4 regions of the Variovorax sp. V213 genome follow, and region 1 is predicted to be linked to each of the others. Evidence: predicted binding sites of a transcription regulator. Region 1 holds the regulator's gene; each other region holds the start of a gene.
The links. Region 1 encodes sigma-54, which starts transcription at its own class of promoters, with help from an activator protein. Its sites were predicted from a motif close to TGGCANGNAANCTGCTTT; they were not measured.
Positions count from the first base shown of each region.

Region 2: a site for sigma-54 is predicted at 1,996-2,013, ahead of ACAM55_RS23375 (TorF family putative porin). Genes of this name have one in related genera too.
Region 3: a site for sigma-54 is predicted at 5,307-5,324, ahead of hmpA (NO-inducible flavohemoprotein). Genes of this name have one in related genera too.
Region 4: a site for sigma-54 is predicted at 2,066-2,083, ahead of ACAM55_RS12875 (PQQ-dependent methanol/ethanol family dehydrogenase). Genes of this name have one in related genera too.

Region 1 covers NZ_AP028664.1:4,692,104-4,699,372, reverse strand. Annotated here, with positions in the region: gene ACAM55_RS22220 (thiol:disulfide interchange protein DsbA/DsbL) at 88-735, shown strand; gene lptA (lipopolysaccharide transport periplasmic protein LptA) at 890-1,618, shown strand; gene lptB (LPS export ABC transporter ATP-binding protein) at 1,615-2,409, shown strand; gene rpoN (RNA polymerase factor sigma-54) at 2,427-4,022, shown strand; gene ACAM55_RS22200 (phospholipase D family protein) at 4,033-5,637, shown strand; gene ACAM55_RS22195 (hypothetical protein) at 5,639-5,764, opposite strand; gene ACAM55_RS22190 (YceI family protein) at 5,825-6,457, opposite strand; gene ACAM55_RS22185 (YceI family protein) at 6,516-7,094, opposite strand; gene ACAM55_RS22180 (cytochrome b) at 7,106-7,269, opposite strand, start outside.
Region 2 covers NZ_AP028664.1:4,944,327-4,951,595, reverse strand. Annotated here, with positions in the region: gene ACAM55_RS23390 (serine/threonine protein kinase) at 1-54, shown strand, start outside; gene ACAM55_RS23385 (hypothetical protein) at 47-184, opposite strand; gene ACAM55_RS23380 (YifB family Mg chelatase-like AAA ATPase) at 301-1,842, opposite strand; gene ACAM55_RS23375 (TorF family putative porin) at 2,061-2,882, shown strand; gene glnK (P-II family nitrogen regulator) at 2,946-3,284, shown strand; gene ACAM55_RS23365 (ammonium transporter) at 3,313-4,845, shown strand; gene ACAM55_RS23360 (SMP-30/gluconolactonase/LRE family protein) at 5,110-6,042, shown strand; gene ACAM55_RS23355 (LysR substrate-binding domain-containing protein) at 6,054-6,938, shown strand; gene ACAM55_RS23350 (FAD-linked oxidase C-terminal domain-containing protein) at 7,103-7,269, shown strand, end outside.
Region 3 covers NZ_AP028665.1:898,720-905,988, forward strand. Annotated here, with positions in the region: gene fdhF (formate dehydrogenase subunit alpha) at 1-346, opposite strand, end outside; gene ACAM55_RS29405 (formate dehydrogenase beta subunit) at 375-1,931, opposite strand; gene ACAM55_RS29410 (formate dehydrogenase subunit gamma) at 1,928-2,392, opposite strand; gene ACAM55_RS29415 (substrate-binding domain-containing protein) at 2,514-3,626, shown strand; gene norR (nitric oxide reductase transcriptional regulator NorR) at 3,615-5,222, opposite strand; gene hmpA (NO-inducible flavohemoprotein) at 5,361-6,545, shown strand; gene ACAM55_RS29430 (DUF1330 domain-containing protein) at 6,615-6,902, shown strand; gene ACAM55_RS29435 (class I SAM-dependent methyltransferase) at 6,875-7,269, opposite strand, start outside.
Region 4 covers NZ_AP028664.1:2,697,872-2,705,140, forward strand. Annotated here, with positions in the region: gene ACAM55_RS12870 (high-potential iron-sulfur protein) at 1-197, opposite strand, end outside; gene ACAM55_RS12875 (PQQ-dependent methanol/ethanol family dehydrogenase) at 208-1,998, opposite strand; gene ACAM55_RS12880 (cytochrome c precursor) at 2,352-2,882, shown strand; tRNA gene ACAM55_RS12885 (tRNA-Arg) at 2,941-3,017, opposite strand; gene ACAM55_RS12890 (hypothetical protein) at 3,302-3,613, shown strand; gene ACAM55_RS12895 (DSD1 family PLP-dependent enzyme) at 3,746-4,888, shown strand; gene ACAM55_RS12900 (hypothetical protein) at 4,923-5,234, opposite strand; gene ACAM55_RS12905 (crotonase/enoyl-CoA hydratase family protein) at 5,501-6,328, opposite strand; gene ACAM55_RS12910 (PhoX family phosphatase) at 6,422-7,269, shown strand, end outside.

The DNA.
Region 1 (7,269 bases):
ACCCGGATTGTCCTGGGCAAGCCGCATGCGGGAACTCCGCGCGGCGCGCCGGCTCAGTCTGCCGTACCCAACAGGAGAACTCTTTCAATGAAACGTCGTGATTTTTCGCTGGCCGCCACCTCGCTCGGGGTGCTTTCCCTGGCTGGCAACACCGCGCACGCCCAGGCGCGCGTGCCCAAGGCCGGCACCGAGTACCTGGTGCTCGACAAGCGCGTGGCGGTCGATGCGCCCGCGGGCAAGATCGAAGTGATCGAGTTCTTCTCGTACAACTGCCCGCACTGCAACGATTTCGAGCCGCAGCTCGAAGCCTGGCTCAAGACCGTGCCGAAGGAAGTGGCCTTCCGCCGCGTGCCCGTGCCTTTCGTGGGCAACGACGTCGAAGCCAAGCAGCGCCTGTACTACGCGCTCGAAACGCTGGGCAAGGTCGACGAATTCCAGCCGAAGGTGTTCGACGCGATCCACAAGCAGCGCCAGAACGTGAACGGCGACGCCAACATCATTGCCTGGGCCACCGCCAACGGCCTGGACGGCGCCAAGTTCAAGGAGGTCTTCACCTCGTTCGGCGTGGCCAGCAAGGCCAAGCGCGCCTCGCAGATGACCGACGCCTACAAGGTGGCCGGCGTTCCGGCCCTGGCCATTGCCGGCCGCTGGTATGTGGACGGCGAAACGGCCGGCAACATGACCAAGGCGCTCCAGGTCACCAACTTCCTGATCGGCGAAGCCAAGAAGGGCTGACCCCCTTTTCCGGGGGGTATCACCTGCGGCCGGCGGAGCCGGTTTCGCGGTGTTTCCGGATGGATGTCAAGCCCGCTTTGGCGGGCTTTTTCATCCGTGCGTGCAGGGCTGGCGCCATCTGCCGCATACAATGCAGAGCAAGTTTCGTGCCTCTATGACATTGCACTCCTACTCCAACACCACCCCTCTTGTTCGCCGCCTCGGCCGCCTGACTCGCCTGAGCGTTGGCGCGCTGTTGCTGGCCGGTCTCGCCTCGGGCGCCCTGGCCGAGACGGCCGACCGCACCAAGCCGATGAACATCGAGTCCGACGCGATGCGTTATGACGACCTCAAGCAGACGAGCGTGTTCACCGGGAACGTGCTGGTCACGAAGGGCACGATCATCATCCGCGGCGCGCGCATCGACGTGCGGCAGGACGCCGAGGGCTACCAGTACGGGGTGGTCACGGCGGCTCCCGGCAAGCGGGCCTATTACAAGCAGAAGCGCAATGCGCCCGACGAGTGGATCGAGGGCGAGTCCGAGGTCATCGAATACGACAGCCGCGCCGACAACGTCAAGTTCATCCGCAATGCCGTCATGCGCCGCCTGCTGGGCGCCACGCCGAACGACGAAAGCAGCGGCGCGCTCATTGTCTATGACCAGAGCAACGACACCTACACGGTCAACGGTTCCACCGTGCCGCCGAACACCGGGGTGAATGCGCCCGCGGGCGGGGGGCGGGTGAAGACCATCCTGACGCCCAAGAGCGCCACGGCGCCCGCGCCAGGCGCCTCGGCTCCGGCCGGCGGACGGGCCGCGCCAGCGGCGCCCCAGCCGGCACCCGGTGCCGGCCTGCGCTCGACCACCACGCTCGGCGGCGGCGAAGGGGAAGGGCGCAAGTGATCGAAGCTGCTGGAATCCAGAATACCAACGGCACGCCGGGCAGCCGCCTGGTGGTGCGGGGCCTGCAGAAAAGCTACGGCAGCCGCAAGGTCGTCAAGGATGTCTCGCTAGACGTTCAAAAGGGCGAAGTCGTCGGGCTTCTGGGCCCCAACGGCGCCGGCAAGACCACCTCGTTCTACATGATCGTGGGCCTGGTGCGGGCCGATGCTGGCGAGATCACCATCGACGGCGAACCCATTGCGCACATGCCGATCCACCGGCGCGCCCGCATGGGCCTGAGCTACCTGCCGCAGGAAGCCTCCATCTTCCGCAAGCTCACGGTCGAGGAAAACGTGCGCGCCGTGCTCGAGCTCCAGCGCGAGCCCGATGGCAATGGCAAGCCCGCCCCCCTGTCCAAGCAACGCACCGAAGAGCGGCTCTCAGGGCTGCTGGCCGACCTGCGGGTGGATCATCTGCGCGATTCTCCGGCGCTCGCGCTCTCGGGCGGCGAACGGCGCCGGGTCGAAATTGCCCGCGCGCTGGCCACGCAGCCGCGCTTCATCCTGCTGGACGAGCCCTTTGCCGGCATCGACCCGATCGCGGTGATCGAGATCCAGCGGATCATCAGCTTCCTGAAAGAACGCGGCATCGGCGTGCTCATCACCGACCACAACGTGCGTGAAACGCTGGGCATCTGCGATCACGCGTTCATCATCAGCGACGGGCATGTGCTGGCACAAGGCACGCCCTCGGAGATCGTCGACAACGCCGAAGTACGCAGGGTGTACCTCGGCGAGCACTTCCGGATGTAAGGGAGGAGTCGGTCTCCATGAAGCAAGGGCTGTCCCTTCGCGTCTCGCAGCATCTGGCGCTCACGCCCCAGCTGCAGCAGTCGATCCGGCTGCTGCAGCTCTCCACGCTCGAACTGAGCCAGGAGGTCGAGCAGATGCTGGACGAGAACCCGTTCCTCGAACGCACCGCGGAAGAAGCGGCGCGCGAGGAATTCGGCCTCGATGCCATCGATACCCCGGTGCCGCGCGATGAGTCGTCGGGCGAGGCCGGCGAGAGCGACTTCGCCTCGGCCCCGACGAGCAGCGCGGCCACCACATCCAGCGAAACCACCGCGGCGGCCGACACCGACATTCCCGCCGCCGACGCCACCGAGCGCGAGCCCGACTGGGAGGGCGACGGCACCGTCGACATGGCGCCGGACGACAGCGAGTGGGGCAGCGACGCCCCCGCGCGCCAGAACAATCTTGGCGACGACGAGCGCGCCGACGCCACCGAACTCGCGCGCAGCCAGGAGTCGCTGCAGTCCTTCCTGCACCGGCAGGCGCTCAGCCTCCGGCTCAACGAGAACGACAGCGCCGCGCTGCGCTTCCTGATCGAATCGCTCAACGACGACGGCTACCTCGAAGATTCGCTGCCGGCGCTGGCCTCGGGCCTCGCGGGCGACGACAACGACCAGTTCGACGAACTGGTGCATCACTTCCAGGTGGCGCTCGGCCTGCTGCAGAGCCTGGAGCCGGCCGGTGTCGGCGCGCGCGACCTGGGCGAATGCCTCGGCATCCAGCTGCGCGCGCTCGCGAGCGAAGACGAAACCGAAGAGCATGCCCTGGTCCGCAAGACCGCCATTGCCATCTGCAAGCAGCCGATGGAGCTGCTCGCGCGGCGCGACTTCAAGCGCCTGGCCACGCTCACCCGCACCAACGAAGACCTGGTGCGCTCGGCGCTGCAGATCATCGCGCGCCTGGAGCCCAAGCCGGGCCGCCGTTTTGTCGACGTCGAGCGCAACATCGTGATCCCCGACGTGATCGTCACCAAGATCGGCCGCGGCACCAACGTCAAGTTCCGCGTCATGCTCAACCCCGAGGTGATGCCGCGGCTGCGCGTGCACGACATCTACGCCGGCGCGCTCAAGTCGCACAAGGGCGAGGGCAGCCAGGCGCTGTCGCAGCGGCTGCAGGAGGCGCGCTGGTTCATCAAGAACATCCAGCAGCGCTTCGACACCATCCTGCGCGTCAGCAACGCCATCGTCGAGCGGCAGAAAAGCTACTTCGTGCACGGCGAGCTCGCGATGCGGCCGCTGGTGCTGCGCGAGATCGCCGACGAGCTCGGCCTGCACGAATCGACCATCTCGCGCGTGACCACCGCCAAGTACATGGCCACGCCCTTCGGCACGGTCGAGCTCAAGTACTTCTTCGGCTCAGCGCTCGGCACCGAGACCGGCGGCAATGCATCGAGCACCGCGGTGCGCGCGCTGATCAAGCAGTTCGTGAGTTCCGAGAGCATCAAGAAACCGCTGTCCGACAGCCAGATTTCCGAGATGCTCAAGGAGCAGGGCATCGAATGCGCGCGCCGCACCGTGGCCAAGTACCGCGAGGCGCTGCGCATCGCGCCCGCCAACCTGCGCAAGGCGTTGTAGAAAGCCGTCGATGGCCGGTCGCCGCCTGCTGTCGCGCTGTGGGCATTGGGTCTTCGCCATGGCGGCGGCGCTGCTGCTTGCCGGCTGCGCCACCCTGCCCGACGAAGCGCCGCGCCCACCCACCAGGGCCATGGCCGTGTCGGCCGACACCGCGCTCGGCAAGATCGCCCTGGCCGCGCAGCCCGACCCCGACCTCAGCGGTTTTCGCCTGATGCCGGGCGGCGACTTCGCCTTCGACACGCGCATCCAGCTCGCGCGGCGCGCCCAGCGCACGCTCGACGTGCAGTACTACCAGATCGAGAACGACGAGACCGGCCGCTACCTGCTGCGCACCCTGCGCGACGCCGCCGGGCGCGGCGTTCGCGTGCGGCTGCTGATGGACGACCTCTACACCTCGGGCGAGGACGAACTGCTGCTCGGCCTTGCCGCCACGCCGAACGTCGAGTTGCGCCTCTTCAACCCGTTTCCGGCCGGGCGCGGCAGCCTGCTCAAGCGCTTCGCGGCCTCGCTCTTCGACTTCAGCCGCGTCAACCGGCGCATGCACAACAAGCTCTTCATTGCCGACGGCGCCATGGCGGTGGCGGGCGGCCGCAACATCGGCAACCAGTACTTCAGGCGCACGGCGGGCGAGAATTTTCTCGATCTCGACACCTTCGTGACCGGTGCGCTGGTGCCGCGCCTCGGCACCCTGTTCGACCAGTACTGGAACAGCGCCTACGTGCGGCCCATCCAGTCGGTGGTGGCCACCGGTGTGCCGCGCGAAGAGTTGCAAAAGCGCTTCGAAGCCGCCACCGGCCCCGACACCACGCCGCCGCCGCCTCGGCCCGCCCCCAACGACCTGCTGGGCTACAGCCCGATGGCCGAGGACCTTGCCACTGGCAAGCTCGGCCTGATCTGGGCCCTTGCCGAGGCCTACGCCGATTCGCCCGACCGCGTGATCGGCAAGACGGCGTCGTACGGCGGCGTGCCGCTGCTCGACGTCGACAGCGTGCGCTACAACGTGGTCGAGCAGATGCGCCGCGCGCGCTCCGAAGTGACCATCGTCTCGCCCTACCTGATTCCGGGCGAGGCCGGCCTGGAGGTGATGCGCGAGATCCGCCGTCGCAACGTGAAGATCAGCGTGATCACCAATTCGCTCGCCGCCACCGACGAGCCCCTGGTCCACACCGCCTACCGCCGCTACCGGCCGGACATGCTGAAGCTGGGCGCCGACCTGTACGAGCTCAGCACCACGCGCACCCGCCGCAGCGTGCGGCTCGGCCTCTTCGGCACCTCGGTCGGCCGGCTGCATGCCAAGTCGGCCGTCATCGACCGGCAGGTACTTTTCGTCGGCTCGATGAATTTCGATCCGCGCTCCGAAACGCACAACACCGAGATCGGCCTTTTCATCCGCAGCCCCGAGATGGCGCAGCAGGCGCTCAAGCTCATCGACGTGCTCAAGCAGCAGGGCGCCTACCGCTTGCGCTTTGCCGAGGGCGGCAACCCATCGCGCATCGAGTGGATCAGCGAGGAGGCCGGCAAGACCACCGTGCTGAACGAGGAGCCCGACTCCGATTTCTGGGGCCGCGCCATGCTCGAGCTGCTGGCGCCGCTCACGCCCGAGAGCCTGCTTTAGCTCAGCTTGCGCGCACGCCCGACAGCAGCTTGAGGCCCAGCAGCACCATCACGCCGCCGGCCGCGCGGTCGATCCAGGCCTTGTAGCGCAGGTAGGCCGACCGCAGCGCCGCCGCAATCGCAAACACGCCACCATCGCGCCCGCGATGCCCAGCAGTGCAACCGTGATGTCGGTCATGATTTCTTGGTTATTGCTGCACGTTGACGGCTTCGACCTGCACCAGCAGCTTCACCTTGTTCTCGAAGCCGAAGTTCAAGCCCCAGGTGATGCCCCAGTCGCTGCGCTGCACCGTGGTCTCGAAGTCGCCGCCGCAGACCTGGCGGTTGATGAGCGGGTTCAGGTAGCAGTTGAAGCGCACGGCCTTGAGTGTGACCGGTTTGGTCTGGCCCATCAGCGTGAGCGTGCCCGGCACGTCGACCACCTTGTCGCCGTTGAATTCGATGCGGTCCGCCACGAAGCGGCCGGTCGGAAACTCGGCCACGTTGAAGAAATCCTTGCTTTGCACGTGGCGGTTGAGCAGGTCGACGCCGGTGTTGATGGAGCTGATGTCCATCGTGATGTCGACCCTGCCGCTGCTGCCGGTGCCGTCGATCTGCACCGAACCGTCCTTGGTGCTGAAGCGGCCGCGGTTGGTGGTGGTGCCGTAGTGCCCCATCTCGTACATCACGAAGGTGTGGGTCGGGTCGATCACGTAGCTGGCGTTCTTCACCGGGCCGCCCGCGGGCCTGGCGGCGACGGGCGGTGCCGTGTACTCCTGCGCCGGGGCGGGAGTGGCAATGGTCGCTGCAGACAGCGCGGCAGCGAGGAAGAGCTTCTTCATGGCAATGGGCGTGCTTGGCGTGAAAACGAAATCGAAAAAAAGAAAGAAAAGCGGCGGCTCAAAGCGGACCGAGGCCAGCGAGCGTGAACTTGAAGCGAACCTGCACGTCGTTGCCGATCACCGAGGTGTCGGTCCATTCGCCGTCGCCCACCTTGTAGTCGAGCCGCTGGATCGTAAAGCTTCCGGTGGCCACCGCGTAGCCGCCCGATGGCGCAATGGTCACCGGCACCGTGACCTGCCGCGAAATGTTCTTGATGGTGAGCTTGCCCGCCATCTCGAACCGGCCTTCGCCCAGCGCCTTGATGGCGCTCGACTGGAAGCTGGCCTGCGGAAAATGTCCGGTGTCGAACCACGGGGCCTTGGGCAGTTCGGCGTCGCTCATCGGCACGCCGAGCGATGCGCTCGCCGTGTCGATCTGCAGCGCGACGGTGCCGCCTTCGGGCTTCCGCGGGTCGAATGCCACCTGCGCGTCGAACTTCTTGAACGTGCCTTCCACCGGCACGCCCATCTGCTTGCTGACGAAGGCGATCTGGCTCTTGTCGGCCACGAGCCGGGTCGCCGTTGCGGGCTCGGCGCCCGCGGGCGACAGGGCGGCGAACGCGGCGGCCGCGAGAAAGAGACGGAAGACTCGGTTCATCTGGCGGATTCCTAGCGTGGCGCGGGCCACATGCGTTTCAGGATGCCGTCGCGGTCGATCCAGTGGTGCTTGAGCACCGCCGCCACGTGCAGCAGCGCCACCGCGGCCAGCGTGAACGCGCTGCCCTTGTGCAGCGGCTTCAGCACGGCCTCGGCCAGTTCCTTGTCGACCGGCA
Region 2 (7,269 bases), 250 kb from region 1:
GTGACGGTGCAGGACAGCCGCTCGGCGCCCGTGGTGAGCCACGAGTTCAAATAGCGGCGTCGGCCGCCCGGCGCCAGCGCTGCGCGGCGACCAGCGCCAGCACCGCGGCGTGATGCAGCGCGAGGCTGAAGGCCAGCGATGACTGCGCCCGGCCGAGGCCCAACTCGCGCTTGACCGGTTCCATCAACAGCGCAAAGGCGTAAAAGACGCTGCCCAGGTGATGAGCTGGCCGACAGACAGCCAGCCGACCATGCGACGGCCGTAGAGGGTGGGAGCGGGTGGGTTCACTGCGGATCGGCTTCAGTGCCGCAGTGCCCGACGGTACTGCACCGCCTCCGCCACGTGCTCCGCCCGCACCGACTCGGCACCCGCCAGGTCGGCCACCGTGCGCGCCACCTTGAGCGCGCGGTGCGTGCTGCGTGCCGACCAGCCGAGCTTGGCGGCGGCATTCACCATGAACTTGCGCGCCGCATCGTCCAGGGCGGCGTGTTCGTCGATGGCACCGGCCTGCAGCGCCTGGTTGGCGCTGCCCTGGCGCTGCAGCGCGAATTCGCGCGCGGCGACCACGCGGGTGCGGATGCTGCCGGTCGATTCCCCGGCGGGCGCCCCGAGCAACTGCTGCGCCGAGACCGCGGGCACTTCGATGTGCAGGTCGATGCGGTCGAGCAACGGGCCGCTGAGCTTGCCCTGGTAGCGCAAGATCTGGTCGGGCGTGCAGCGGCAAGCCTTCAGCGTCGAGCCCAGGTAGCCGCAAGGGCACGGGTTCATGGCCGCAATGAGCTGGAAGCGGGCGGGAAACTCGGCGCGCCGGGCGGCCCGCGCAATGGTGATGGTGCCGGTTTCGAGCGGCTCGCGCAGCGCCTCGAGCGCGGAACGCGCGAACTCGGGAAATTCGTCCAGGAACAGCACACCATGGTGCGCCTGCGAGATCTCGCCCGGCCGCGGGGGCGAGCCGCCGCCGCCCACCAGCGCGACGGCGCTCGACGTGTGGTACGGCGCTGAGGTGGGCCGGGTCATCCAGCGCGCGGTCGAGAAGCTGCCGCCCAGGCTGGCGACCGCCGCACTCTCAAGCGCCTCGTCCACGCTCATGGGCGGCAGCAGCCCGGCAAAGCGCTGCGCGAGCATGGACTTGCCCGAACCGGGCTCCCCGACCATCAGCAGGCTGTGTCCACCCGCGGCGGCGATTTCAAGGGCGCGCCTGGCGCCTGCATGCCCCTTCACGTCGGCCAGGTCGGCGTACGTCGGCATGGTGGCAGCGGCCGCGGCGTGGACCCGGGCCCAGCCGTCCGCGGCGGGTGGCTCGGCCTGCTGCAGCGCCGCGTCCTCGGCCATGAAGCGCCGCACCACGTCCAGCAGGTGCCTGGCGCCATACACCTCGCCGCCGGGCACCAGCGCGGCTTCCTGCGCGCTTTCGGTGGGCAGCACCAGGCGCGTGGCGATGCCGCGGGTGTGCAGGGCAAGCGCCATGGCCAGCGCGCCGCGTACGGGCCGCAGCTCACCCGAAAGAGAGAGTTCGCCGGCAAATTCGTGGCCGGCGAGGCGGGCGGCCTGGATCTGCTCGCTGGCGGCGAGGATGCCGAGCGCAATGGGAAGATCGAAGCGGCCGGAGTCCTTTGGCAGGTCGGCCGGCGCCAGATTGACGGTGATCCTCTTGTTGTTCGGAAACTCGAGGCCGGCGTTCTGGATGGCCGAACGCACGCGTTCGCGCGCCTCCTTGACTTCGGTTTCCGCCAGCCCGACGAGCGTGAAGCTCGGCAGGCCGTTCGCCAGATGCACCTCAACCGTGACACTGGCCGCTTCCAGCCCAAGCAAAGCACGACTTTGCACCAAAGACAGGCTCATTTTTATTACTCTCCCCATTGTGGTGCGCCCATTTTGGGTTGGGCTCGTGCACCGCCGGGGCCTGGGAGCCCCGCACATGAAACGTTTGTAATTTTTCATCGGGGGTTTGTGGATCGGCGGGCCCCAGGCGCGCAGCAGGGGGAACGAGCACTTTGGCACGCTCCCTGCTACGAAACGATGTCCCCTAACTATCCAATCAACCCCGAGGAGTCTCGATGATGCACCGTAAATTCGCCCAGGCAATGGCCGTGGCCGCCCTTGCCGCACTGCCGATGCTGGCGAGCGCCCAACTTACGGGCAACGTGGCCCTGACCAGCAACTACAAGTTCCGCGGTCAGGACCAGGACATGATCGGGAAGAACGACTACGCCAAGACCAAGGGCTTCAAGCCCGCCATCCAGGGCGGCTTCGACTACGCATTCGGCGAAAGCGGCTTCTATATCGGTAACTGGAATTCGAGCGTCAACTGGCTGCAGGGCAACAGCATCGAGAGCGACATCTATGGCGGTTACAAGTTCAAGGCCGGCCCGTTCGACCTGGACGTGGGCGCACTCAGCTACATCTACCCGGGCAACAGCCGCGGCAACACCACCGAGCTGTACGGCGCCGGCACCTGGGCCGACGAAGCGATCGGGTCGTTCACGCTGAAGTACTCGCACACCGTGTCCAAGGACTACTTCAACTACGCGGGCAACAAGGACGGCTCGGGCCTGAAGGGGCGCAACACCGGCTACCTGAACCTGTCGTACAGCAAGGAAATCGTGCCCAAGGTCACGCTGAAGGCCGCCGTGGGCTACACCCACATGTCCAGCGACATCCGCAGCCTGGGCTACAAGAGCTACGTGGACTACAACGTGGGCGCGTCGTATGACTTCGGCAACGGCCTGTCGCTGGCGGGCTCGGTGCAGGGCGCCAACAAGAAGAGTTCCTACCTCGCGCTGAGCAACCCGGGCTACGACTTCGGCTTCGGCACCTTCGGCCAGCAGTACTACTCGCCCAACAAGGCGCGCTTCATCGTCACCCTCAGCAAGACGCTGTAAACACAAAAACAAGGTGCGGCCCAAGCTGCCGCACCATTCATTCCATCCAAGAAGGAGAAAGTCATGAAGCTGGTCACAGCCATCATCAAACCGTTCAAGCTCGACGAGGTGCGCGAAGCACTGTCGGCCATCGGTGTGCAAGGCATCACGGTCACGGAAGTCAAGGGTTTCGGCCGCCAGAAGGGCCACACCGAGCTGTACCGCGGCGCCGAGTACGTGGTCGACTTCCTGCCCAAGGTCAAGATCGAAGCGGCGGTGTCCGACGATCTCGTCGACCGCGTGATCGAAGCCGTCGAGGGTGCTGCCCGCACCGGCAAGATCGGCGACGGAAAGATCTTTGTCTACAACCTCGAGCAGGTGGTCCGCATCCGCACCGGCGAAACGGGCCGTGAAGCCCTCTGACCAGCCAAGGCCCGAAAGAACAACGACTATGAAAAAACTGCTTGTCTCTCTTGCGCTCGGCTTGAGCGTGTTCACTGCCGCTTTTGCGCAGGCACCCGCGCCCGCCGCGGAAGCGCCGGCCGCTTCGGCACCGGCTGCCGCCGCTCCGGCGCCCGCGGCTGCGCCCGCTGCCGCGGCACCCGCTGCCGCAGCGCCTGCCCCTGCCGAGGCAGCGCCCGCCGCGGCTCCCGCTCCTTCTTTCAACAAGGGTGACACCAGCTGGATGATGCTGTCCACGCTGCTCGTCATCATGATGACCGTCCCCGGCCTGGCCCTGTTCTACGGCGGCCTGGTGCGCAGCAAGAACATGCTGTCGGTGCTCATGCAGGTGATGGTCACCTTCTCGATGATCGTGGTGCTGTGGCTCATCTATGGCTACAGCCTTGCGTTCACCGAGGGGAATGCCTTCTTCGGCGGATTCGACCGGCTCTTCATGAAGGGGATCTTCGATCCGGCCACCGGCGTGTTCGCGCCCGGCGCCACCTTCAGCAAGGGCGTCTACATCCCCGAACTGCTGTTCGCCGCCTTCCAGGCCACCTTCGCCGGCATCACCTGCTGCCTGATCGTGGGTGCTTTCGCCGAGCGCGCCAAGTTCTCGGCCGTGCTGCTGTTCATGGTGATCTGGTTCACCTTCAGCTATGCGCCGCTCGCGCACATGGTCTGGTTCTGGATGGGCCCGGACGCCTACACCGCCGCCAACGTGGTGGATGCACAGAACGCCAAGGCTGGCCTGATCTGGCAATGGGGCGCCCTCGACTTCGCGGGCGGCACCGTGGTGCACATCAACGCAGCCGTGGCGGGCCTGGTCGGTGCCTTCGTGATCGGCAAGCGCGTCGGCTACGGCAAGGAAGCCTTCACGCCGCATTCGCTCACGCTCACCATGGTCGGTGCCTCGCTGCTGTGGGTCGGCTGGTTCGGTTTCAACGCAGGTTCGGCCCTCGAAGCCGGCACCAGTGCCGTACTCGCCTTCATGAACACCTTCACCGCCACCGCCGCAGCCGTGCTCGCATGGTGCATCGGTGAAGCACTGATGCGGGGCAAGGCCTCGATGCTGGGTGCTGCTTCGGGCGCCGTTGCAGGCCTCGTGGCCATCACCCCGGCCGCCGGCAACGTCGGCCTGATGGGCGCCATCATCATCGGCTTCATCGCCGGCTTCGCCTGCCTCTGGGGCGTCAACGGCCTCAAGAAGCTGCTGGGCGCGGACGACTCGCTCGACGTGTTCGGCGTGCACGGTGTCGGCGGTATCGTCGGCGCGCTGCTCACCGGCGTGTTCAACACCCAGGCACTCGGCGGCCCCGGCCTCGTGGGCGACTGGGTCACGGCCAGCGTGGTGTCCAACGGCATCGGCGCCCAGGTCTGGATCCAGCTCAAGGGCGTGCTGCTGACCATCGTCTGGTCGGGCGTGGTGGCGTTCATCGCCTTCAAGATCGCCGACCTCACCATCGGCCTGCGTGTGTCGGAAGAAGAAGAGCGCGAAGGCCTCGACATCTCCTCGCACGGCGAGACTGCATATAACAGGTAACCCCAAAGCAATAGGCAACCCCCCAGTCTTCGCGCACTTCGTGTCGCTTCGCCAACCCCCCTGCCGGGGGCAACACCAGAGGCCCGGCAAAGCCGGTTCCTCGGTGTTCCACGAAGAAGGCATACGGCGCAAAGGCTGGTTATAAGAACCACAAGAAGCGATCCTTTTTCAGCAAGGTCTCCTTTGGATGTTCAGCCCGCGAGCGCTTCGGCGCCAGCGGGCTTTTTTTTGTCTTCGGGGCCGCGGATGCACAATCCGCAGATCATGTGGACCACCCTCGAAAACAGCCTCTGCGAGCTCGGCGAATCGCCGTTCTGGCACCCGCAAGAACGCGCGCTTTACTGGCTCGATATTCCGGGGCGCGCGGTGCTGCGCACGCGCGGCGAAATCGGCACGCCGTCGGCCAGGGTGGAGCGCTGGGCCTTGGCCACCGAGCCCGGCTGCATGGCGCCGGCCAGGAGCGGCGGCTTCGTGATCGCGCTGCGCGACGGAATCTACCGGGCCCGCGAATGGGGTGGTGAACTGGTCGCGATGGCGCGCGTGGCGCATGACGTGCGCACCATGCGGTTCAACGACGGCAAATGCGATGCGCTCGGCCGTTTCTGGGGCGGTTCGCTCAACGAGGCCAAGGACCGGGCCAACGCCGCGCTCTACTGCTTCGATGCGCGCCCCGGCACCGGCGTGGCGCCCACATTGGCGCAGATGGCCAACGAGTCCACCACCGCCAACGGACTCGCGTTTTCGCCCGATGGCCGCACCCTCTACTGGGCCGACACCGCCGCGCACGTGGTGCGTGCGTGGGACTGGGACGCCGAGGCCAACTCGCTCTCGCGTGCGCGCGTGTTCCACCAGTTCGAGGCCAAGCCCGAAGGCTGGGCACCCGAGTCGCCCGTGCGCTACGAAGGCCGGCCCGATGGCGCCACGGTCGATGCGCAGGGCCACTACTGGGTCGCGATGTTCGAAGGTGCACAGCTGCTGCGGTTCGCGCCGTCCGGCGAGATCGTCGCCTCGGTGTCCGTCCCCGTTCAGTGCCCGACCATGCCCTGCTTCGGCGGCGACGACCTGAAGACGCTCTTCGTCACCAGCGGGCGCAAGGGGCGGCCCGCCAGCGAGATCGAGAGGCTCCCGGCCTCGGGCAGAGTGATTGCGATGCAAGTCGACATTCCTGGCCTGCCGGTCAATTTCTTCGAAGATTGAGAGGCCACGCGATGGCCCTGCAGCACATCCCGCCGATCCAGTGCCTGCTGACCTTCGAGACCCTGGCGCGGCTGCGGCATGCAGGCCGCGCGGCGGACGAGCTGTGCGTCACGCCCAGCGCGGTGAGCCACCGCATCCGCCAGCTGGAATCGCATGTGGGCTTCAAGCTCTTCGGCCGCAGCGACTTCAGCCTCACGGCCGACGGCGCGGCCTACCTTGCCAACGTGCGCACCGGCCTTGCGGCGCTGCAGGCCACGCCGGGCGGCCATGCGGCGCAGCAGCGCGCAACACGCCTGCGCATCGCCGTCACGCCCACCTTCAGCCGTGTGTTCCTGATGCCGCGACTCGAATTGTTCCGCAACATCTGCCCGGACATCGAACTGGTGCTGCAGGTGTCGATTCCGCTGCTCGACGTCACGGCCGAGCAGGCCGATCTCGAAGTCCGCTATGGCAGCGGCGCATACGCCGACTGCGAACACCGGCTGCTGCTGGAGGAAGAGGTGGTGCCCGCCTGCAGCCCGAGCTATCTCAACGAGTTCGGACCGTTCAATGGTTTCCGCACCGCGGCCGAGATCGCGAGCGCACGGCTGATCCGCAGCCCGCTGGAGCCCTGGGGCACCTGGTTCGCGAGCTGCGCAATCGACCAGCCCGAGCCGCACGTCGGCTCCCAGTTCAACGACCTGGGCCTGGTCTACGACGCGGCCGCGAGCGGCTTTGGCGTGGCGCTGGTGCGCCTGAAGATGGGCGCCGCCTGGTTCGAATCGGGCCGGCTGGTGCCGCTCTCCGACCGGCCCGTGCCGTCGCCGCACCGCCACACCATCTGCTGGCAGCCCGGCACTCTGGAGCGCTGGGAATGCGCCGCCTTTGTCGACTGGCTGGCGCAGAGCATGAATTGAACGCCCCCGGGGCCCGGCGGAGCCGATTCCGCGGCTGCACTCGGCTGGGCTCGGCCTGAGCCGGGCGCGGATGGCCGGCGAAGTTCTCTCAAGCCCGACGCGAAAAAGCTTCAACCCGGCCGCGCCGCATTTGCGTAGAGTGCGAGGCACCACGAGACATACACATGAACGCGCCGCTCACCGCCGTCCAGCACGATTCGCTGCAGAAGACCGACCGCCAGTCGCAGATCGTGCGCGCCCTGCAGGCCCACCTGCCGGCGCACGCGCTCATCTGGCATGCCGAGGACACCACGCCCTATGAATGCGACGGCCTCACCGCCTACCGGCAGCG
Region 3 (7,269 bases), on a different replicon from region 1:
CGAGCGGATGATCGGAGATGTAGAGCTCCATCACGCCCTTGCGCAACTCCTGCAGCTTCGGGCTTTGCGTGCGCACCTTCATGCCGGCTTCGGCGGGCGTGGTGCAGGACGCCGGATAGCCTTTGCGCCCGTCGATCTCCACCAGGCAGAGCCGGCAGGAGCCGAAGGGCTCCAGGCTGTCGGTCGCGCACAGCTTGGGCACCTGCACGCCGGCATCGACGGCCGCGCGCATGAGCGACGTGCCCTTGGGCACCGTCACCGGCATGCCATCGATCTCGAGCGTGACCTCCTCGGTCGACTCGCGCCTGGGCGTGCCGTAATCGATCTCTTGCGATGGGTTCAGCATGGGGGTGTCTCCTGGAATGCTCGTCGATTCATGCCGCGGCGCGGTCGGGGGCTTCGATGCCGAAGTCCTCGGGGTAGTGATTGATCGCGGACAACACGGGGTAGGGCGTCATGCCGCCCATGGCGCAGAGCGAGCCGTGCAGCATGGTGTCGCACAGGTCGCGCAGGAGAATGACCTGCTGTGGCCGGTTCTGGTTGCTGGTGATCCTGTCGATCACTTCCACGCCGCGCGTGGAGCCGATGCGGCAGGGCGTGCACTTGCCGCAGGACTCGATCGCGCAGAACTCCATGGCATACCGGGCGAGCTGCGACATGTCGGCCGCGTCGTCGTGCACCACGATGCCGCCGTGCCCCACCACCGCGCCCACGGCCGCATAGGCCTCGTAGTCCAGCGGCAAGTCCCATTGCGATTCCGGCACGTAGGCGCCCAGCGGGCCGCCCACCTGCACCGCCTTGATCGGCCGGCCGCTCGCGCTGCCGCCGCCGAAGTCGTAGAGCAGTTCGCGCAAGGTCAGGCCGAATGCCTTTTCGACCAGGCCGCCATGCCGGATGTTGCCGGCCAGCTGAAACGGCAGCGTGCCGCGCGAGCGGCCCATGCCGAAGTTCTTGTAGAAGTCCGCGCCGCGCGCCAGGATGAGCGGCACCGACGCCAGCGTGATCACGTTGTTGATCACCGTGGGCTGGCCGAACAGTCCTTGCAGCGCCGGCAGCGGAGGCTTGGCGCGCACGATGCCGCGGCGGCCCTCCAGGCTTTCGAGCAGCGCGGTTTCTTCGCCGCACACGTACGCGCCGGCCGCCTTGCGCACGATCAGGCGGAAGCTGCGGCCCGACTCCAGGATGTCGTCGCCGAGAAAGCCTGCCTGCTCGGCATTGCGGATGGCCTCGTCCAGCGTGGCGATGGCATGCGGGTATTCCGAACGGACGTAGATGTAGCCCTCGGTCGCGCCGGTCGCAATGCCGGCGATGGCCATGCCTTCGACCAGCATCAGCGGATCGCCTTCCATCGTCATGCGGTCCGAGAAGGTGCCCGAATCGCCTTCGTCCGCATTGCAGACGATGTATTTTTGTGGCGCCTCTGCAGCCAGCACGGTCTTCCACTTGATGCCGGCCGGGAATGCGGCGCCGCCGCGGCCGCGCAGTCCGGAGTCGAGCACCTGCTGCACGATTTCCGCGGGTGCGAGCGAGAGCGCGCGGCGCAGTCCCGCGAAGCCTTCATGCGCCACGTAGTCGGCCACCGACACCGGGTCGGTCACGCCCATGCGGGCGAAGGTCAGGCGCTCCTGCTTCTTCAGGTACGGAATCTCTTCGGTCAGGCCCAGGTTCAGCGCATGGGCGCCGCCGGCCAGAAAGCCGGCGTCGAACAGGCCGGCGACATCGGCGTGCGTGACCGGGCCGTAGGCCACGCGGCCCGCCGGCGTGGCCACTTCGACCAGCGTCTCGAGCCAGAACAGGCCGCGCGAGCCGTTGCGCACGATGCGCACATCCGCGTTGCGCGCACAGGCTTCCGCCGCGATCCGTTGAGCGACCCGCTCGGCGCCGACGGCCAGCGCCGCGCAGTCGCGTGGAACATAGAGGGTGACGGTCATGAGGCGCTCCGTGCTTCTTCGACGATGGCGTCGAACAGCGCCGGCGTGATGCGCGCATGCACCTCGTCGTTCACCGCGATGGCGGGCGACGAGGCGCACAGGCCGAGGCAGAACACCGGTTCCAGCGAACACTGGCCGTCCGCCGAAGTGCCGTGCACGTCGCAGCCCAGCCGATCCGCCGCATGTGCCAGCAGCGCATCCGCCCCCATGGACTTGCAGGCCTCGGCCCGGCAGACCTGCACCAGCACGCGGCCGGCCGGCGCGGAACGGAAGTGGTGGTAGTAGCTGACCACGCCATGCACCTCGGCGCGCGACAGGTTGAACTGCTCGGCGATGAGGGGCACGGCCTCGGGCGGGATGTGCCCCAGCGCGTCCTGGATGCCGTGCAGCGCGGGCAGCAGCCCGCTGGGAACATCCTTGTGCGCGGCGGCGATGGCGGTCGCGATGCCCAGGTCATGCATATGCTTTCAATCTCCTAATTGGAGTTGCGATATTCGTGGTGGAGCGAGTGTATGGAGCGACGCAAGACGCCACAATATGAGGCGTTCAGCCCAATAAATATGCTTTAGAAAGCCGAAACTCATGCATGAAGTGCACATCAAGCCGCAATGGACCATTCGCCAGCCCGACGGTGCGGCGCTGGCGCCGCGGGTGATCGAACTGCTGGTGAAGGTGCTGGAGCACGGCAGCCTGTCGAGCGCCTGCACCGCGAGCGGCGTGTCCTACCGCCATGCCTGGGAACTCATCCGCCAGGGCGAAACCCTGTTCGGCCAGCCCCTGGTGGCCATGCAGCGGGGCAAAGGCTCCAGCCTGACCCCGCTGGGCGAGAAGCTGGTGTGGGCCGACCGCCGCATCACGGCGCGCCTGTCGCCGCTGCTGGATTCGCTGGCGTCCGAGCTGGGCGCCGAGATCGAGAAGCTGATCCCCACCGCGCCGACCCTGCTGCGCATTCACGCCAGCCACGGCTTCGCCATCGAGGCGCTGCACGGCTTCCTGGCTGCGGCGCAGGTGCCGGGCGATCTGCGCTACTGCGGCAGCGAAGAAGCCGTGGCCTCGCTGCACCACGGCAGTTGCGACGTGGCGGGCTTTCACGTGCCGCTCGGCGCGTTCGAGGGCGAGGCCGTCGCCCATTACGGCGCTTGGCTCAACCCGGACACGCAGAAAGTCATCGGCATGGCCACGCGGCACCAGGGCTTGATGGTGGCGCCGGGCAACCCGAAGAAGATCTACACGCTGGCCGACCTGGCGCGTCCCGGCGTCCGTTTCATCAACCGGCAGGCGGGCTCGGGCACGCGCTACCTGTTCGACCTGCAGCTGCGTGAGCAGGGCATCGCGCCCGAATCGATCAAGGGCTACGAGCAATGCGAATTCACGCATGCGGCCGTGGCGGCCTTCGTGGCCAGTGGCATGGCCGATGCGGGCTATGGCGTGGAGACGCCGGCGCGCCAGTTCAAGCTGGACTTCATCTCCAACCAGGTGGAGCGCTACTTCCTGCTGTGCGACGAGCGTTCGCTCGCCGCGCCCATCGTGCAGCGGATGCTGGCCATCCTGCGCAGCGATGCCTACCAGGAGGCGGTGAACCGGCTGCCGGGCTACCAGGCGGTGAACTGCGGCCGCGTGCTGTCGCTGGCGGAGGCCTTCGAGTCGCTTCGCCCGGGGCCGCCCACCAGGCGCGGCCCGCGTTCAGTCGCCTGACGCGGACGGCCGCATGCCGAGCTTGCGCAGCATCCGATGGAAGTTGCTGCGATCGACGCCGGCCTCGCGCGCGGCGTTGGCCACGTGTCCGTGATGCCGCGCCAGCGCGTCCGCAAGCCACGCCCGCTGGAACGCCTCCGTGGCTTCGCGCAACGTGCCGCCCGCGGCGGCAAGCACCGCGGGGGCGCCCGCCGGAGCCGCCGCGGGCGCGTGGGAGGGCAGGGGTGGCGCGGACAGTGCCTGGGCACTGCCGGCAGCCGCAGCGTCGAGCGCCAGGTGATGCGGCTCGATCGCCGTCCAGCGCGCGCCGCGGCGCTGCTCCGTGAACGCCCGCAGCGACGCGCGGCTGACCACGTGCTCGAGTTCGCGCACGTTGCCGGGCCAGCTGTGCGCCAGGAGGGCGGCCTTCGAGGCCGGTGACAAGCGCAGATTGCGCGCCCCCAGGCGATGCTGGTTTTCTTCCAGAAAGCCGCCGGCCAGCGCCACCACGTCGCGCCCGCGCTCGCGCAGCGGCGGCACCACCAGCGGATAGACCGAGAGCCGGTGGTAGAGGTCGGCGCGAAAGCGCCCTTGCGCGATCGCCGCCGGCAGGTCGCGGTTGGTGGCCGCAATCACGCGCACGTCGACCTTCAGCGTGCGGTCGCTGCCGGGCCGCTGCACCTCGCCGCTTTGCAGCACGCGCAGCAGCTTGGCCTGCACCGTCAGCGGCAGCTCCCCGACCTCGTCGAGAAAGAGCGTGCCGCCGTCGGCGATCTCGAACTTGCCGCTGCGGTCCTGCATCGCGCCGGTGAACGCGCCGCGCTTGTGGCCGAAGAGCTCGCTGTCGGCCAGCGTCTCGGGCAGCGCCGCGCAGTTCACCTGCACCAGCGGCTGCTCGCGGCGGCGCGAATGCGCATGCAGGCGCTGCGCCACCAGGTCCTTGCCGACCCCGGTCTCGCCGAGCAGCAGCACGGTGAGGTCGGAGGCCGCGACGGTGTCGATCTCGCTGCACAGCTGCTTCATCGCGCTACTGCTGCCCAGCAGCTCGCGCGCGGAACCGTGGCCCGACCGCAGGGCCTGCACGACGGCCTGCTCGCGCATGGCGCGCGCTTCCATGTCCTTGATGGTCTGGGCGGCCTCGATGCCGGTTTCGAACAGGGCAACCAGCGCATCGAGCTGCGCCGGGCTCACGGTCTCGAAGGCCCCAGGCTCGAGCGCATCCAGCGTCAACAGGCCCCAGACGGTGCCGTGCAGGCGCAGCGGCGCGCCCATGCAGTCGTGCACGGGCAGGATGCCCGGCTGGCCGGCCACGAGGCCGTCGTACGGATCGGGCAGGCCGCAGTCGTGGGCGAAGCGCAAGCCCCGGCCGCTCTCGAGCAGGCGCGCAAAGCGCGGGTGCGAGGCGATCGGAAACTGCCGGCCCAGGGTCTCGTCGCTCAGGCCGTCCGCGGCCACCGGCCGCAGGACATCGCCGTCCAGCCGCAGCAGCGCGGCGGCATCGCATTGCACCAGGCCGCGCGCCGCGGCCAGAAGCGAGCGGTATCGGCCGCCTTCGCTCGCCGAGGCGGCTGGTCCGGCCGCCTCGTTGGTGGTCTTATTGACACTGTTTGTGGTCATAAATACAACATTGATCCTGTTGCGAATTTGACCACAAAAAGAATTTCCCCAATGCCCACGGGCACTTGGCGGGTGCCGTCCGACTGGCACGGATCGTGAGAGGCATCAGCGTCGTTCACTTCCGATTCGAGCCCCACCATGAACCCGCAGACCATCGCCATCGTCAAAGCCACCGTGCCCGCACTCCAGGCGCACGGAGAGGCCATCACCAGCCACTTCTACCGGATCATGTTCGAGAGCCATCCGGAAGTGAAGGCGTTCTTCAACGAGGCGCACCAGGCCGCCGGCAGCCAGGCGCGCGCACTCGCGGGCGCGGTGCTGGCCTATGCCGCGCACATCGATCGCCTCGATGAAATCGCCGGCGCGCTGCCGCGCATCATCCAGAAGCACGCCGCGCTGGGCGTGCTGCCCGAACACTATCCGGTCGTCGGCGCCTGCCTGCTGCGCGCCATCAAGGACGTGCTCGGCGACGCCGCGACCGACGAGATCATCGCGGCATGGGGCGAGGCCTACCAATCGCTGGCGGCGCTTCTCATTGCCGCGGAGGAAGAGGTCTACCGTGCCAACGCCGCGCAGACTGGCGGCTGGCGCGGCGAGCGCGAGTTCCGCGTCGCCCGGCGCGAGGACGAGAGCGAAATCATCACCTCGTTCTACCTGGAGCCGACCGACGGCGGTCCGCTGCTGGCGTTCTCGCCGGGGCAGTACCTCACGCTGGTGCTGAACATCGACGGCGAACCCTTGCGGCGCAACTATTCGCTGTCCGATGCACCGGGCAAGCCCTGGTACCGCATCAGCGTCAAGAAGGAAGAGGGCGGCAAGGCATCGAACTGGCTGCACGACACCGCGGCCGTCGGCACGCTGCTGAAGGTGCAGGCGCCTTGCGGCGACTTCGTGCTGCAGCCTGCGGGCGAGGGCACACGTCCGCTCGTGCTGGTGACGGGCGGCGTGGGCATCACGCCGGCCATGAGCATGCTCGAATCGGTGGCGCACACCGGCCGCCCGGTGCATTTCATTCACGCGGCGCGGCATGGCGGTGCCCATGCGTTCCGTGCGCGCGTCGATGCGCTGGCGGCCAAGCACGCCAACGTGAAGCCGCTCTACGTCTACGACACGCCGCGCGATGCCGACCGGCCGCATGCCACGGGCTTCGTCACGCGCGAATTGCTGGCGCAGGAGCTGCCGGCCGACCGCGACGTGGATCTCTACTTCCTCGGCCCGAAGCCTTTCATGAAGGCGGTGTACGCCAGCGGCCTGGCCCTCGGCGTGCCGAAGCAGCAGCTGCGCTACGAGTTCTTCGGACCGCTGGAGGCACTGGAGGCCTGAGAGCGCCGGCAGGGTATTGCCTCGCGTGCCGGCCATCCGCATGATGGCCGGCAAAAGAAGGAGCCCGCCATGACCGCCTACCTGATTGCGCAGACCGAGATCCAGGACCACGAGACCTATGACAAGTACAAGGCGCAGGTCTTGCCCGTCATACAGAAATTCGGCGGCCGCTTCATCGTGCGCGGCGGCACGCTCGAAGTGCTCGAGGGCGACTGGAAGCCCAGCCGCCTGGTGGTGATCGAATTTCCTTCGATGCAGCACATCCGCGACTGGTTCGCCTCGCCCGAGTATGCGCCGCTGCTGGCGCTGCGGCAGCCGGCGGCGGTCGACTACCTGGTGGCGGTCGAGGGCTGCTGAAGCGGCGATCGGCACCCCGCGGTCAGCAGGAGTTCGTTCGGGCCTTCCCAGCCGGACGCAGTATTGAAGGCGGCGAGGCGCTCCTCCATCTCGGCCCATGCGGCGGCGGCGGCACCGGCGTCCAACCGGCCCAGGATCTGCCGGACCGGGCTTGCCGACGCTTGAACGAAATCCAGGTAGTGGCGCGCCGAGGGCAGCTTGAACGGCGCATCGATCGTCGTGGTGGCCACCTCGGTGAAGCCGGCCTCCTTGAACAGCTCGTCGATCAGCCCCGGCCGGCCCAGGCTCAGCAGGGTGCCGGGCTGAAACGGGTCGCGCGGCGCCAGCCCCGCATGCTTCATCGCCGTCGACATCAGGGTCGTGACGC
Region 4 (7,269 bases), 2.0 Mb from region 1:
TACTTCTTCTTGTCGACGTTCTTCGTATCGTGCTTGTAGCCGAGCTGCACTGCCGTCTCGTCGTTCTCCTCGACGCGCGGCGGCGCGGCCAGCACGCGCACCGGCACTGCCGCCAGCAGGCAAACACCGCCGACCGCGCGGCCGACGAAATCCCGGCGGGAGGCGTCGCGGCCCCCTTCGCTGTTGCGATCCGTCATGGCGCTCCCCTCAGTTGGATGCGGTGCGGACATCGCCCGCGCGGGCGGTGCGCGTGGTGCCGGCAGAGGGGATCTTGAAGACCCACACCATGCCGCCCTGCTCCAGCAGGTTGACCTTCTTGGCCACCTCGCCGCCCCACAGCGGCACCGCGCCACCCCAGCCGGAGACCACAGACACATACTGCTCGCCGCCCTGCTGCCAGGTGACCGGCGGCGCCACCACGCCCGAGCCGGTCTGGAACTCCCACAGCACCTTGCCGGTCTTGGCGTCGGCCGCCTTCAGGTAGCCCTCGGGCGTTCCCCAGAACACCAGGTTGCCGCCGGTGGTGAGCACACCGCCCCACAGCGGCGCGCCGTTCTTGACCTCCCAGGCGATCTTGCCGGTCTTCGGATCGACCGCGCGCAGCGCGCCGATGTAGTCCTCGTTGAGCGGCTTGATGGTGAAACCCGAGCCGAGGTAGGCGGCGCCCTTCTTGTAGGCCACCGGTTCGTTCCAGATGTCCATGCCCCATTCGTTGGCGGGCACGTAGAACATCTTCGTGTCGGGGCTGTAGGCCATCGGCATCTGGTTCTTGCCGCCCAGGAAACCCGGTGCCGCGAAGACCGAGTTGCCCTTCTTGCCATCGCTGGCGACCGGGTCGCCGGGGCGGTTCTCGGCCACGTAGTTCGGGCGGCCGGTCTTCAGGTCGATGCCGTCGGCCCAGGTCGTCTTCCTGACGAAGGGAAAAGCGTTGAGGAGCTGGCCGGTGGTGGCATCGTTGACGTAGAAGTAGCCGTTGCGGTCGGCCTTGCCGCCCACGCGCCGCCCGTCCATGTCGAAAGTGACGAACTCGTTCACGCCGTCGAAGTCCCAGCTGTCGCTGGGCGTGTTCTGGTAGTGCCACTTGATCTGGCCGGTCTTCACGTCGATGGCCACGGTCGAACAGGAGAACAGGTTGTCGCCCTTGCGCAGGTGGCTGTTCCACGGCGCCGGATTGCCGGTGCCGAAGTAGGCCAGGCCGGTCTTGGCATCGAAGGTGCCGCCCAGCCAGGTGGCAGCGCCCCCTGTCTTCCAGAGGTCCCCCGGCCAGCTGTTGTTGACGGTGCCCGAGATGCCCGCCTCCTGCTTGTTGCCGTCCTTGTCGTAGGTGTAGCCCATGTGGCCTTCCACCGTGGGGCGCGACCACACCATGCGGCCCGTCTTGGCGTCGCGCGCCTCGACGCGGCCGACGATGCCGAACTCGCCACCCGACACCCCGGTGAGGATCAGGCCGTTGGCGATGATCGGCGCGGCGGTGGCCGAGTAGCCGGCCGCGTAGTCGTCGATCTTCTCCTTCCAGGCCACGTCGCCGGTGTTCTGGTCGAGCGCCACCAGCTGGGCGTCGAGCGTGGCGAAGATCACCAGGTTGTCGTACAGCGCCGCACCGCGGTTGACGACGTCGCAGCAGGGCATGATGCCCTCGGGCAAACGGTGCTCATACTTCCACAGCTTCTTGCCGGTGGTGGCGTCGAGGGCGTAGATGCGCGAGTAGGAAGCGGTGACGAACATCTTGCCCTTGTGGATCACGGGCTGCGCCTCCTGACCCCGCTGCTTCTCCCCTCCAAAGGAGAAGGCCCATGCCGGCACCAGCCGGGACACGGTGCCGGTGTTGACCTGCTTCAGCGGCGAGTAGCGCTGGCCCTGGGTGTTCACACCCCAGGTCAGGACGTTGCCGTTGGCGGTGGCTTCGGACTGGATCATCTTGTCCGTGACTTGCGCGCCGGCACTGCCGGCCGCGGCCAGGCCGATGGCCATGAGCGCGTTCAAGAGCTTCAATTGCATGGGGTGTCTCCTCGTGGGTGTGGATAGCGGCTCGGGCGTGCCCGCAGGCATGCCTTCACGAGGATTGGGGGCAATGTCCGTGCCACGCGCCAGGCCGCCTTCCAGGCGCCATCCAGAGCGTCGTAGGGGCTTCCGGTCGCGGGTTTTCCCGCTGCACTGCTACAAGGTCGAACGGTGCCAGGGCTGTGACCGTTGCATCTCGCCACAGTGGCCGTCGATCGCGACTACGCCGCGGTGCCCGTGACAAAACAACCAGGCAGAAATGGCTGAAGCGCCCATGCGCGGCCCGGCGCCGAGGGCTACCGTGGTGCCATGTCAACTTCGACATGAACGCCAAACCCAGGAGCCAGCCAATGAAGGATTGCACGAATCCACATGCCGCCCCGACTGCTCATCTGATTCGCCGCGTTGCGCGCTCCACCGCCGTGTTGGCCATCCTCCTGTCCTCAGCCTTGGCCGGGGCGCAAACAGGCGGCAGCCAGAAGGCGAACAAGGGCGAAATCCAGCGCGGCCGCTACCTGGTGATGATCGCGGGCTGCAACGATTGCCATACGCCCGGCTACGCCACGAAGAACGGCGAGGTGGACGAGAAGCTGTGGCTGACCGGTGACGCCTTGGGCTGGTCCGGTCCGTGGGGCACCACATACGCGGTCAATCTGCGCTTGCTCATGGCTGACATGAGCCAGCAGCAGTGGGTGAAGCATGCGCGCGCCATGACGCCCCGCCCGCCCATGCCATGGTTCAACGTGCGCGCGATGACCGACGCAGACTTGAAGGCCATCCACAGCTACACCCGCTCGCTCGGTCGCGGCGGCGACCCTGCGCCCGCTTTTGTTCCGCCGGGTACCAAGCCTGGCGGCCCGGTGGTGCAGTTTCCCGGATGAACGACTTTCGCCGCGGGCAGGCCTGCGGGAGCGGTAACGCTGGCGTGAAGGTTTGAGATGGCCTGCCCGGAGGGGATCGAACCCCCGACAACCTGCTTAGAAGGCAGGTGCTCTATCCAACTGAGCTACGGGCAGATTCCGGGCCGGACGGAAGAAGAAAGAAGCTTGGCTGGCACACAAGGTTTCGAACCTTCATACCTCGCGTCCCCAAGCAGGGCCACACCAGGCAATTCAACGGCTTGGCCGTTTCTGCTTCTCGCCGGGAAGGCCGAATTCTACCCACACATCCACGTGCCGGCCCGCCGGTCCGCTGCTTGCATCGCAGACGCATGGTTGGCGCCGCTCGCCGCCTGAAGCCCTACACGGCTGCGCGCGAGCGGCTGTCGCGGCATGATGCTGCCATCGGCAATCTTCACCATATGCACACCGCAGACTCGAACTCTCGACCGCTCTTTCCTTCGTGGTGGAGCCTCGGCGCGCTCGCCTATACAGCCGCGGGCGTGGTGTGCGTGGTTTCGTCCGCAGCCTTCCCCGAGAGCGAGACGGCCATGCTGGCGGCCATCGCGGGGGCGCTGCCGTGGTCGCTGGCGTTGTTGACGCTCGATCTGGCGCCAGGCGTAGCGCAAACCGCACTCATCGTCCTTGCGGGAGGGTGGGCCCTCAATGCGGCGCTGCTGTGGTGGCTGGCGCTCAGGCGCACCGCGCGCCGAACACCATCGCGGGGCGACTGACGGGCTTTCCCCTGCGCCGCCCCGGCAGACGCGAGGCGCCATCAGAATGCCTTTCGGTGCGATCATTTCGCCGTTCGATTCCGCATCACGCCGTCCCCCAGGCATTGCCCTCCCGCATTTGAAAGTTCTCTCATGCTTCCCGACACGCAAGTCAATACACCGCTGATCGGCATTGCCGGCGGGCGGCAGTCGCTCGATACGCCGGCACTCCTGCTCGACCTTGGCGCCCTCGCGCGCAACATCGAACGCATGGCCGCGTTTGCCAAGGCACGGGGCGTGGGCCTGCGGCCGCACGTCAAGACGCACAAGTCCGTGGAGATTGCGCGACGCCAGGTGGCCGCGGGCGCCATCGGCGTGAGCTGCGTCACGCTGGGCGAGGCGGAGGTGATGGTCAAGGCCGGCATTCCGGGCGTACTGATCACCTCGCCCGCCGTCACCCCGAGCAAGATCGCACGGGTGGTCAAGCTTGCCAGGCTCGCAGGCCCCGGCGGAATGATGGTGGTGGTGGACGACCCGCGCAACGCGGCCGACCTTGCCGAAGCCACGCTCGGCCTGACGCACCCGCTCGAGGTGCTGGTCGACTACGGCGCCGGCTACAACCGCACCGGCGCCGCCAGCGAGGCGCAGGTGCTCGAGCTCGCAGGCCGCATTGCGGCCGAGCCGCGCCTGAAGCTGCGCGGCCTGCAGGCCTACGCCGGCAATCTGCAACACATACCCGACCGGCAGCAGCGCAGTGCCGCGGCAGCCAGCCTGCGCGAAACCATCGCGCACATCGTGGCCGAAGCCCAACGCAGCGGCATTCATTTCGAGATCGTCACGGGCGCGGGTACCGGCACCCATGACCTCGATGCACAGCGCGATGCATTCACCGAACTGCAGGCCGGCTCCTATGTCTTCATGGACGCGGAATACACGCATGTGCTCGCTGGCCCGGCGCAGCCTTCGCCCTTCGAGGTGTCACTGTTCGTGCAGACGGCGGTGGTGAGCACCCATGCGGCGGACTGGGTCACTGTCGACGGCGGCACCAAGTGCTTTGCCACCGACAGCGGCGTTCCGCTGGTGGCGCGTGGCACCGATCCGGCGAGCCGCTATGCCTTCTTTGGCGACGAGCACGGCAAGCTGCTGTTCGCCGGGACGCGGCCCGCATTGGGCGACCGCGTCGAGTTCGTCACGCCCCACTGCGACCCGACCGTCAATCTGCACGACGCCTACCACGTGGTCGACGGCGATACCCTGGTTGCGATCTGGCCGGTGGACGCCCGCGGCAGGCACTAGGCGCGCGGGGCCGGGTGGTGGGGCCTGCTTGCCCTCAGACGCGGGGCAATGCGGCAAGGAACGTGGACACGACGATGGCAGCGGCACGGTCCAGCTGAAGAATATCTGCCACTTCGAAGGAGTGCGGCACGGTGCGCCCGCTCGTTCCAAGCGGCTTGCGGATCTCGACAAGAACCTCGGCCGCCAACTCGCGATCGCTGCGCGGGCCACCGCCTGGGTGCATCACCCACTCATCGACCTGGTCGAACGGAATGCTGCGGAAGACCCCGATGACGGGGACGTACTTGTAGCGATCCTCGCCCACCAGGATGGGCACACTGAGGTTGCAGGAAAACGTGGTCGACATGCAGGAACGCCGTCGCAGACAAAAGAATTAATTGTTAAGGAATGTGACAGAAGCCACCACCCCTCCCCTACCCTTAATTCAAGGCATACGTGACCTTCATCACACATAGACAACTTTTTTGTCTTGATGGTCAGACGCCCGGAATAAAGATACTTAATTCTTACATATCAAGGGGACTTGGGTCCGATTTGCGTGCTATTTGGCCGCGAGGAGCCAAAAAATGCCGCAAAAGCCCCACTGCGACGCTCCATCCCGGGGCCACTCTCTCAGGCCGGCGCGTCGAAGCGCGGCGGGCGCCGCTCGATGTTGGCCTGCACGGCCTCGACCTGGTTGCGGCTCCCGATCAGCGCCTGCTGCTCCACCGATTCGGCAATCAACAAAGCGCGTGCTTCCTGCGACAGCGACGCATTGAGAAGACGTTTGCCGGCGCGGATGGCGTCGGGGCTCTTGGCGGCGATGTCGTGTGCCATTCGGAGCGCTTCCGCCAGCGGGTCGGCCGCCAGCCGGGTGGCAAAGCCGATCTGCAGTGCCTCCTCGCCCGAGAAGACGCGTCCCGTGAACGTGAGCTCCCGCACCACGTCGCTGCGGGCAAGCTCTCGCATCAGCACCATGCCGCCCATGTCGGGCACCAGGCCCCACTTGATTTCCATCACCGACATCTTGGTGTCGGGCGCGACGATGCGGATGTCGGCACCCAGCGCCACTTGAAGGCCGCCGCCGAAAGCCACGCCATGCACCGCGGCTATGACGGGCACCGGCACCTCGCGCCAGGCCATTGCGACGTACTGGGCCGCGTTCGAAATGCCATGAGTACGGGCGGACAAGTCGGCACCATCCGCGGCCGCGCCCAGCACCGCGCTGGCACCGCCCTGCCCCATGCGCTCGAACGAGGCCATGTCCAGGCCGGCACAAAAGGCCTTGCCCTGGCCCGACATCACCACCGCGCGCACTGTGGCATCGCCGCACAGGGCCTTGCCCGCGTCGATCAGCGCGTCGAACATCGCGGGATCGAGCGCGTTCATCTTGTCGGCGCGTGCGAGCTGCAGTTGCACCACGCCGTCGGGGTGGCGGGTCCATTCGATTCGGTCGAGCATGCGATGTCTCCTTGGGTTTTCTTCGCGCCAGTATCGCCCCGCACGGGCACTCGGCGATGATGGCGGCTGTCGCCTACCCAACACCCTGGACTCATGCCCCTGGACCGTCGCATCTTTCTGCAATCGGGTGCCGCCGCCGTGGTGGCGCTGCTCTATCGCAGCGGCGCCGGCGCAGCATCCTCCGCTCCGGCTGGCCAGGCGGTGCTCGGCTTCACCGGCGTGCCGGCTTCGCTGCGCGATGCCGTCGTGCTTCCGCCGGAATACGAATGGCAGCTGCTCTACCCCTGGGGCACGCCGACCGGCACGGCGGGACAACCGATGCCAGCCTTTGCGCCCGACGGCAGCAACAGCGCGGACGAGCAGGCGCTGCAGGCCGGCATGCATCACGACGGGATGCATTTCTTTCCGCTAGCGACACCCGATCGCGCGCTGCTCGTGATGAACCACGAGTACACCGACGAACAGCTGTTGCACGCGGACGGCATCAAGGAGTGGAACGAGGGCAAGGTGCGCAAGTCGCTGCACGCAATGGGCGTCTCGGTCATCGAGATCCAGTGGACGCGCGAAGGCTGGCGCCAGGTACGGCCTTCGCCCTTTGCCCGGCGCATGCACGGCCGAACGCCGATGCGCATCGCCGGCCCCGCCGCCAGCACGCCGCTGATGCGCACCGCCGCCAATCCAGCCGGCGACGAGGTGCTCGGCACCTTTGCCAATTGCGCCATGGGCGTCACGCCATGGGGCACCTACCTGACCTGCGAAGAGAACTTTCATGGCTACTTCGGTGGCCCGAAGGAAGCGGCGAAAGACATGACGCCCGCGCAGCGCCGCTACGGCACCGTGCCGGGCTCGCAATGGGTGGAGTATTGGCGCTTCGACGAACGCTTCGACCTGAGCCGGCATCCGAACGAGCCGCATCGCTTCGGCTGGGTGGTCGAGATCGA